One region of the Comamonas resistens genome, then DNA from elsewhere that is predicted to be linked to it. Evidence: riboswitches for the same ligand, from Rfam matches in the RefSeq annotation. Region 1 holds a riboswitch; the other holds the start of a gene.
What was found. A riboswitch is a leader RNA that binds a small molecule or an ion and turns the genes downstream of it on or off. The one in region 1 is predicted to bind glycine.
Positions count from the first base shown of each region.

Region 2: linked by a shared signal. The riboswitch ahead of gcvT (glycine cleavage system aminomethyltransferase GcvT) and the one ahead of QMY55_RS05245 (D-amino acid dehydrogenase) in region 1 are both predicted to bind glycine.

Region 1 is NZ_CP125947.1:1,158,200-1,162,741, forward strand. Features, by position in the region: gene QMY55_RS05240 (amino acid permease) at 1-1,089, opposite strand, end outside; gene QMY55_RS05245 (D-amino acid dehydrogenase) at 1,190-2,458, opposite strand; glycine riboswitch at 2,512-2,632, opposite strand; glycine riboswitch at 2,633-2,731, opposite strand; gene QMY55_RS05250 (amino acid permease) at 3,275-4,542, shown strand, end outside.
Region 2 is NZ_CP125947.1:2,789,247-2,793,788, forward strand. Features, by position in the region: gene QMY55_RS13050 (MFS transporter) at 1-135, opposite strand, end outside; gene QMY55_RS13055 (2,4'-dihydroxyacetophenone dioxygenase family protein) at 223-756, opposite strand; gene QMY55_RS13060 (hypothetical protein) at 966-1,517, shown strand; glycine riboswitch at 1,634-1,746, shown strand; glycine riboswitch at 1,764-1,878, shown strand; gene gcvT (glycine cleavage system aminomethyltransferase GcvT) at 1,957-3,096, shown strand; gene gcvH (glycine cleavage system protein GcvH) at 3,216-3,590, shown strand; gene QMY55_RS13075 (MolR family transcriptional regulator) at 3,638-4,189, shown strand; gene gcvP (aminomethyl-transferring glycine dehydrogenase) at 4,280-4,542, shown strand, end outside.

The DNA of each region.
Region 1 (4,542 bases):
CAGATAGTTGAGCACCACGCCGACCAGCATGAAGGCCGCAGAGATCACAATGCCGGCGGCCGGCACATGGCGTGAATTGACCTTGCCCAGGCGGGCGGGCGCCTGCTTGAATTGCGCCAGCGTGTAGAGCATGCGGCCCGTGCTGAAGATGCCGCTGTTGCACGAAGAGGCTGCGGCGGTGATGACCACGAAGTTGATGATGCCGGCAGCGGCAGGAATGCCCAGCTTGTCGAAGACATGGACGAAGGGGCTCATGTCGGGACTCAGCTCGTTCCAGGGTACCAGCGACATGATGACCACCAGGGCGCCGACGTAGAAGATCAGGATGCGGTAGACGATGCTGTTGGTGGCTTTGGGCAGCACCTTCTCGGGCGACTCGGCCTCACCGGCAGTCACACCTATCAGCTCCACGCCGGTATAGGCAAAGCAGGCTATCTGCAAGGTGAAGACCACGCCGACCATGCCCATGGGCGCAAAGCCGCCGTGCGACCAGAGATTGGAGAAGCTGGCGGTCTGGCCCAGCGGGCCCCAGCCCGTGGTGATGATGGCCACGCCCAGCACCAGCGTGGCCACAATGGTCACGACCTTGATCAGCGCGAACCAGAATTCCAGCTCGCCAAAGACCTTGACCGCAATCAGATTCACGCCCAGCAGCAGGGCCAGGGTGGCGAGCGCCGGAACCCATTGCGGAATGGCCGGAAACCAGTAGTGGGTGTAGATGCCTATGGCCGTGAGCTCGGCCATGCCCGTCACCACCCAGGTGAACCAGTAGGTCCAGCCGGTGACGAATCCAGCCCAGGGGCTGACGTAGGTTTCGGCATAGGTGGCAAAAGAGCCAGCCACCGGGCGGTGCACCAGCAGCTCGCCCAGCGCCCGCATGATGAAGAAGATGGCCAGCCCGGCAATGGCGTAGCTGACCAGCAGCAGCGGCCCGGCTTTGTGAATGGCCTTGGCCGAGCCCAGGAACAGGCCCACGCCAATGGCGCCACCCAGGGCGATCAGCTGGATATGCCGGTCCTTGAGGCCGCGCTCCAGCTCCCCTGTCTGCTGCAGCGACTCCCCGGCTGCGATTGGATGATTTCGGCTCATGTTGTATGTCTCCGTTTTGCCATTCACACGGCAACAGTCGCCCCTCACGGGGCGCTGCGGCTGCCGTGTCTGGCTTGTTGGTGAGGTTTTCAGGTGGTGCTCAGGCGCGAGCGGTGGTCAGCGTGGCCGGTCGGGGCTGTCTGCTGGTGCTGCCCATGGACTGCAGCACGACATCGCCCACCATGTCGGCAGTGATGGCCGACAAGGTCCAGCCCAGATGGCCGTGGCCGGTGTTGTAGAACACGCAGGGCTTGTTGCCGCGTCCCACGCGCGGCAGCATGTCCGGCATCATGGGGCGCAGACCGGCCCAGGGCACGACGCTGCGTGTGCTGACGCCCGGAAAGCATTGCTGCACCCATTCGATGAGCGGGCGAATGCGGTCGGCGCGGATGTCCTTGTTGTAGCCGTTGAACTCGGCCGTGCCGGCCACGCGGAAGCGATCGTCACCGAGACGGCTGGTGACCAGCTTGGTTTCGTCATCGAGCAGGCTGACCACGGGAGCTGCGGCGCGGCTGGCTGCATCGGGCAGATTGACGGTGATGGAGTAGCCTTTGACCGGATAGATGTTGACACTGTCGCCGAGCTGGCTGGCCAGCGCGCGGCTGGCCGTGCCGGCGCAGACCACCATGGCGTCGAAGGTCGAGGTCGCGGTTTCCGCGCCTTGGCGCACGGTCACGCTGGCCTGCTTGCCGTTGCTGTCCACCGCCACGATCTCCTGGTCGTAGCGGCATTGCACGCCCAGTCGTTCGCAGGCAGCAGCCAGGCCGCTGGTGAACTTGTGGATGTCGCCGGTGGAATCGCTTTCGGTGAAGTAGCCGCCATAGAACTTGCCCGACAGCGTGGGCTCGATGGCATGCATTTCATCGGGAGTGACGGCACGGCGCTCCAGTCCGCCTTTGGCCAGCAACTGCGAAACCCTGCCCGCATGTTCAAAGCCCGCCTGGTCGCGATAGATATGCAAGATGCCCTGCTTTTTGAGGTCGAAATCAATGCCTTCGCGTTCGGCCCAGGTGAACAGATGTTCGCGCGCCGCAATGGCTAGGCGCGCGGTTTCGACCGTGTTTTTCTCGTAGTGAGGAATGGCTGCCAGAAACTGGCAGAACCAGGAAATCTTGTGCCAGCTGGGCTTGGGGTTGAGCAGCAGCGGAGCATCGCTCTTGAGCATCCACTTCAGGCCCTTGAGGATGGTGGACCAGTGGGTCCAGACCTCGGCGTTCGATGCCGAGAGTTGTCCGCCATTGGCGAACGAGGTCTCCATGGCGGCATAGCGCTGCTTCTCGAACAGGGTGACGGAAAATCCGCGGCGTGCGAGGGCATAGGCGGTGGTCACGCCCGTGATGCCACCACCGATGACGGCGATTGTCTTCATGATTCAGATTCCAGATACGTCAAAGGTGGAGCCCGTGCGCGATATGCGCAGCGGACGCCCCCTCTGTTCTGGACCTGAGAGATTCACGAGGCAGATGCCCTGGGGCGCTGCTCGCTTGCTCCTTCGGTATGCCCGGCGGACGATGACGTCCGGACATTCTTCAGAGTGTGTGAAACGGTGATGCCGATCCTTTTGCCTGAGAGTTTCCGGGGCGGTTGCTCCTTCGGCGCTGCCTGCTTTTTGACGAGTGGCAGTCTCTCTCGATATCACCGGGCTGAAAGCCTGCGAGCAAATGTAGAAAGAACGCCAGTCATTGGATATACGGGTTTTCTAGACTTACAAATGCTGACGTGGTGGCAATGTCTTCGAATAGCGCTCTGCTTTGGATAGCTGATGACGCTTTGTGCCCCAGGGTTACATGAATAAAAAACCAGAAAAGTGATGCAGACAAAGCGATAGATGCTTGTACTTTCATAGCAAATCACTCTGTCAAGCGAGCTGGAGCAGCCCCAGAGCCCGTCATTGCATTGACCGGGGCCAAAGTGGCGGGACGGGGTTTTGGGCAGAATACGGGTTTTGCCTGTCAAGGGGTCTGGTGATATCTGCGCCCGACCTTTGAAGCACCCGACTGGGGTGGCTACCGATACAGAGTGCAGCCGGCTTATCTGCCGCCATCGCGTTCTGCCTCATGGCTTTGTTCCTTTGTCCTTGTTGTCTGCGATCGCAATGGTCGCTTTTTTGCGTTGCATGCAGCAGCGCCTGCGGGATGGTTTGGTGCTTTGGCTTGAACAGGCGCAAACCAAGACAACAAGACTTATGTCCCAACCCAACTCCGGCCAGCAGCCCACGCAGACGGTGCAGGCCTCTTGCAGCAGTGACAGCGAGCAACCCCGGCTGCACCGGGTGCTCAAGCAGCGTCACCTGAGCATGATTGCCATTGGCGGGGCCATCGGCACGGGCCTGTTTGTGGCCTCCGGCTCGGCCATCGCCCAGATCGGTCCTGGTGGCGCGGTACTGACCTATCTGCTCATCGGCATCATGGTGTACTACATCATGACCAGCCTGGGCGAACTCGCGGCGTTCATGCCTGTCGCCGGTTCTTTTTCGACCTATGCCTCGCGCTATGTGGATCGCGGCTTCGGCTTTGCGCTGGGCTGGAACTTCTGGTTCAGCTGGGCCGTGGTGGTGGCGGTGGACCTGGTGGCCTCGCAACTGGTCATGGCCTACTGGTTCCCCGATGTGCCGGGCATCATCTGGAGCCTCTTGTTCCTGCTGCTCATGGTGGGGCTCAATGCCTTCTCGGCGCGCGGCTTTGCCGAGGCCGAATACTGGTTCGCGCTGATCAAGGTGCTGGCCGTGGTGGCATTCCTGATCACGGGTGTGCTGATTCTGTTCGGCATCGTCAGCAACGGCCATGTGCCCGGCTTTGAAAACTGGACCACGGGCGACGCGCCTTTCGTCGGCAATTTCGCCACCTTTGTGGGCGTGGCCATGATCGTGGCCTATTCCTTCCAGGGCACGGAGCTGGTGGGCGTGGCAGCGGGCGAATCCGAAAACCCGCGCGAGAACGTGCCGCGTGCCATTCGCAAGGTGTTCTGGCGCATTCTGCTGTTCTATGTGCTGGCCATCATCGTCATCGGCTTTCTGATTCCCTATACCGATCCGCAGCTGCTGCGCACCGACGTGGCCGACATTGCCGTCAGCCCCTTCACGCTGGTGTTCCAGCATGCGGGCCTGCTGTCGGCGGCGACGGTGATGAATGCGGTGATTCTGACCTCGGTGCTGTCCGCCGGTAACTCGGGCATGTATGCGGCCACGCGCATGCTCTACAACATGGCGACCGAGGGCAATGCACCGCGCATGTTTGCCAGGCTGACGAAGAACGGCGTGCCCCTGGTGGCCCTGGTCGGCAGCACGCTGGTGGCCAGCCTGTGCCTGTTTTCCTCGCTCTACAGCCCGCAGGCCGTCTATATCTGGCTGCTGAATCTGGCCGGCATGACGGAGTTCATCGTCTGGCTGGGCATTGCCGTCAGCCACTATCGCTTCCGCCGCGGTTATGTCATGCATGGTCATGATGTGGGCCT
Region 2 (4,542 bases), 1.6 Mb from region 1:
GGAAACAAAGGGAAATAGAAATGACAGCGCCAGCCGGTCGAAAAATACAATGCCGAAAGTGAAGAATAGAATGAGCAGCAGCTTGTTCTCATAGCTCATCCACCCGCTCTTCCGGTTTTCATCTTGATTATTCATGTCTCGCTCCATACCTTCTTTGACGTGCTACTTCACCTCACATGAAATGCCCGCATTTTTTTGATGGATTGTTGATATTTTTAATAATTAACGGAAAAGCGTATCCACATAATCTGCACCTATACCGACCTTCTCATAATGCTTTCGGCATAGGTCGATATAGCTGTGGACGTCAAAATATCCATCGGGTTTGCCATCCTCATCCAGCCAGATCAACGGCCCCTTGACGATAAAGAATGCTCGCATGGGCTGCTCGTGCTCATAGGCCACCAGCGTGTGGCCTTCGCCAGGCGTCTCGTAGACAAAGTCTCCGGCGTGGGCCGTCCAGTCATGCTCCAGATAGCCCCACTTCCCGGAAATGGTATAGGCGAATACTTCGTGCGGATGGTAATGGCGATTCACCAAGCCAGCTTCCTTGGCCATCAGGATATCGCACCACTTATTTTGCGATGGAGAAATCCAGAGGGGCCGAGAGAAAACAGTTTCGGTGAAAGGAACGTAATAGCGTTCATCTTCAGTAGGCGCATTCTGTATATAAACCTCCGGTTGCGCATCAGGCTGAAAGCAATTGGGAATAGGCTTCAGATATTTCCAGAATTCATTCGTGGCTTTTTCAGGCATTTTGTCTCCTTGGATAAAAATTGACGGACGTCATAATCCTATCCATCAGAAAATTTCTGATTTTCCTCTGCCGGACATGGCGTTTGACTCGTTTGGACACGCCTTGAAATAACGCACCTGAACATGAATGCGGCCAGCCCCTCCGCATCAGATCGATCCATACCACGAGCAATATCGGAAATGCCCAGGACCTGACCGAGAATGTCGCCATGGAAATTTCGCGCACTTCACGCCATCTCGCCGTCTTCGGCATCGCACTGGGCACCCTGCTGCTGGCTGGCTGCAGCACGCCGCCTGGCGGCAATACCGCCGTTTCGCAACAGACGGACCCATCGCAGCCCATACCGGCAATCGAGCCCAAGTCGACACCGACACCTGCATCATTGGCTTCGAGCGACAAACGCCCGGACTGGCCGGCCTGGGTCACTGCCGATTGCACGCCCTCAAGCCAGATGGACCCGGGCCCACAGGCCCGTTACCGCAAATCGCCGGTCATTCGCGCCAACTGGTTTCCCGACGGCTTGCGCACCATGGTGGTGTTTAGGCTTGAAGTGACACCTCAGGGCGAATTGGGCCGTGTGGCCTATCTGCCTGCCGATACCGATCCGCGTATCGTGAAAGCCATCACACAGTCGCTCAGGAGCTGGAAGTTCAAGCCCGGCATGCGCCAGGGCCATGCCGTCACCAGCTGCGTCGAGCAGCCCTATGAGCTGATATTCCCACCCCAGCCCATCCCTGCAGGCCCGGATAGCGCACCTTAGGACCTTTGTATCCTCGTCCCGAGAAACATAGATGCTGGCTACTCTTGTTTTTCCTTCATCGAAAACCCCATATCCGGCAAATTGCAGTGGTGCGGCCTGGTATTCGGCAGCTAGAATTCCACTGGTCAGGAGAGAGTGCCAGCGGCTTCAAGCCGTCCGGCACCGCCGAAGGCGCAGACAGCTCATAGCGGCTGTCAAAACGCTCAGGCAAAAGGACTGACAAGCGCTGCAAGCCAATAAGGCCCAGCGTTCCTTGCTGGAGAGAGATGCCAGACACCAGCGCTGGCATCCACCGAAGGAGCAAACCACTCGTGTTCATCGCGTGGTGAATCTCTCAGGTAAAGCGGACAGCAGGGCAAGCCCGCCATTCACGGCATGACCTTTGGGGTTCAGCCGTGCATGGCCACTCATCTTGGTTTGACCACCGGAGCGCTTGCCTGTGACTGCTGCCACTTCTTCCGATTCCGATCTGCGTTCCACACCGCTGTTTGCCCTGCATCAGAAACTGGGCGCCCGCATGGTACCGTTCGCCGGTTACTCCATGCCGGTGCAGTATCCGCAGGGGCTGATGGCCGAACATTTGCATACCCGCAAGGCCGCCGGCCTGTTCGATGTTTCGCACATGGGCCAGTTGCTGTTGCGCGGCCCCGATGCCGCCGCCGCGCTGGAGTCGCTGATGCCCGTGGATGTCATAGGCCTGGGCCTGCACAAGCAGCGCTACGGCCTGCTGCTCAATGAGCAAGGCGGCATTCTGGACGACCTGATGTTCGTCAACCGTGGCGATGACTTGTTCCTTATCGTCAACGGTGCCTGCAAGCAGGCCGACATCGCCCATATCCAGGCGCATATCGGTCAGCGCTGCGAAGTCATTCCCCTGCCCGATCGCGCCCTGCTGGCACTGCAGGGCCCCAAAGCGGCAAGCGTGCTCGAGCGCCTGATTCCGGGCGTCAACACCCTGGTCTTCATGACCGGCAATCATTTCAGCTGGCAGGCCCAGGACTTCTACATCACGCGCAGTGGCTATACGGGCGAGGACGGTTTTGAAATTTCGCTGCCAGGTGATGCTGCCCAAGCCTTTGCCGAAGCCCTGCTGGCTCAGCCCGAAGTGGCGCCTGTGGGCCTGGGCGCGCGCAATTCGCTGCGCCTGGAGGCAGGATTGTGTCTCTATGGCAATGACATAGATACCACGACCACCCCGGTGGAAGGCGCTCTGAACTGGGCCATCCAGAAAGTGCGCCGCAGCGACGGAGAGCGCGAAGGCGGCTTTCCCGGCGCAAGCATCGTGCTGGAGCAGTTGCAGAATCCCGAACAACTCAAGCGCAAGCGCGTGGGTCTGATTGCACTCGAGCGTATTCCCGTGCGCGAACCTGCGGTGCTGGAAAACATGGACGGTCAGCACATAGGCCACATCACCAGCGGCCTGCTCAGCCCCACGCTGAACCAGCCCGTGGCATTGGCCTATGTAGAGCCTGACTACGCGACCGCGGGCACCGAAATCTTTGCCATGGTGCGCGGCAAGCCCGTGCCCATGAAAGTTGTGGCCACACCGTTCGTGCCCACCAACTACTTCCGCGGCTAAGCCTGCCCACGCACAAGAGACAGACCAGTTTGCCGAACAGTGCTCAGAACGCCGCTAAAGTGCGCACTGGACCTTTCTCAAATCTCTGATTCCCCCTGAATCCCCCATCTGGAGCCTCCATGAGCATCAAGTTTTCCAAAGAACACGAGTGGATCAACGCCGCTGACACCAATGCCGCCATCGTCGGCATCACCGTTCATGCGCAAGACGCGCTGGGCGATGTTGTGTTTGTGGACCTGCCTGCCGTGGGCGCCACCTTCAAGGCCGGCGATGTGGCTGGCGTGGTCGAGTCCGTCAAGGCGGCAGCCGACGTCTATATGCCCGTGACCGGCGAGATCGTCGAAGTCAACGAAGCCCTGCGCGATGACCCTTCGCTCGCCAACAGCGACCCGCTGGCTGCGGGCTGGTTCTTCAAGGTCAAGATGAGCAATGTGGGCGAGCTCGAAGGCCTGATGGAAGAGACCGCCTACAACGATTTCGCCAAGGACAACTAAGCATATCAACGGCCTTTGCATTGCAAAGGCCGTTTTTGCATGCTGCCATGAACACCACTTTGTACTTCGACGACTCTGAAGTCGGCCTTGCTCGCGAAACCAGCCATCCGGCCTTTGTGCGCATTGCAGGTCAGGACTTCTATTACGACTGCGGCGATGATTTCAGCCCCTTCGGCAATGATGACGGCAGCGACACCCTGGCCGCTCTTGAAGAGTGGTATCAGGAGCAGGCGCACGGCAAGCCCGTCAAGGCTTCGCGCTTTCTGCGCCAGCAACTGAGCGACTGGGATCTGCCTGTGCCCAAGGATATGCTGACCCGTGACGATGCGGCCAGGGCCCAGTGGCTGGCTCGCGATGACATGAACCAGAGCTATCTGCGCTCGGTCTGCCGCGCCCATGTGGCCACTGCCTTTGGTCAGCTCAAGATCACCGGCAGCATCGATGCCGATCTGCAAAAGCAGGCCCTGCTTGCCCTGGCCTGCCAGCAATGGCTGAACACCGTGGCACGCAGCAAATATCCCGATTGGGAATATGCCGACCAGGAAAGCGAACGCCTGGCTCTGATGAACACCGCGCTGGAACAAGCCAGCGCTGCTTGAAGCACCGGCTGTATGTCTTGAGGCATATGGCATTCACGCATGCCCGGCATGCAAACTGTCAGTCACAGTATTTGAGAATAGGTCCCTCCCATGCTGATGTCGCCCCCCGCCCCTGTCGCTTCGCTGGAGTCTCTGGAAAACGCGAGCGAATTCATTCCCCGCCATATCGGCCCAGATGCCGATGAGCAACAGAAAATGCTGGCCGCCATCGGCAAGCCCACATTGGATGCCTTGATTCGCGATGTGATGCCCGACTCCATCGCTCGCGCCAAGCCCATGGATCTTCCCGCTCCGGTGACCGAAGCCGCTGCACTGGCCGAGCTCAAGACCATCGCCGGCAAGAACCAGGTTCT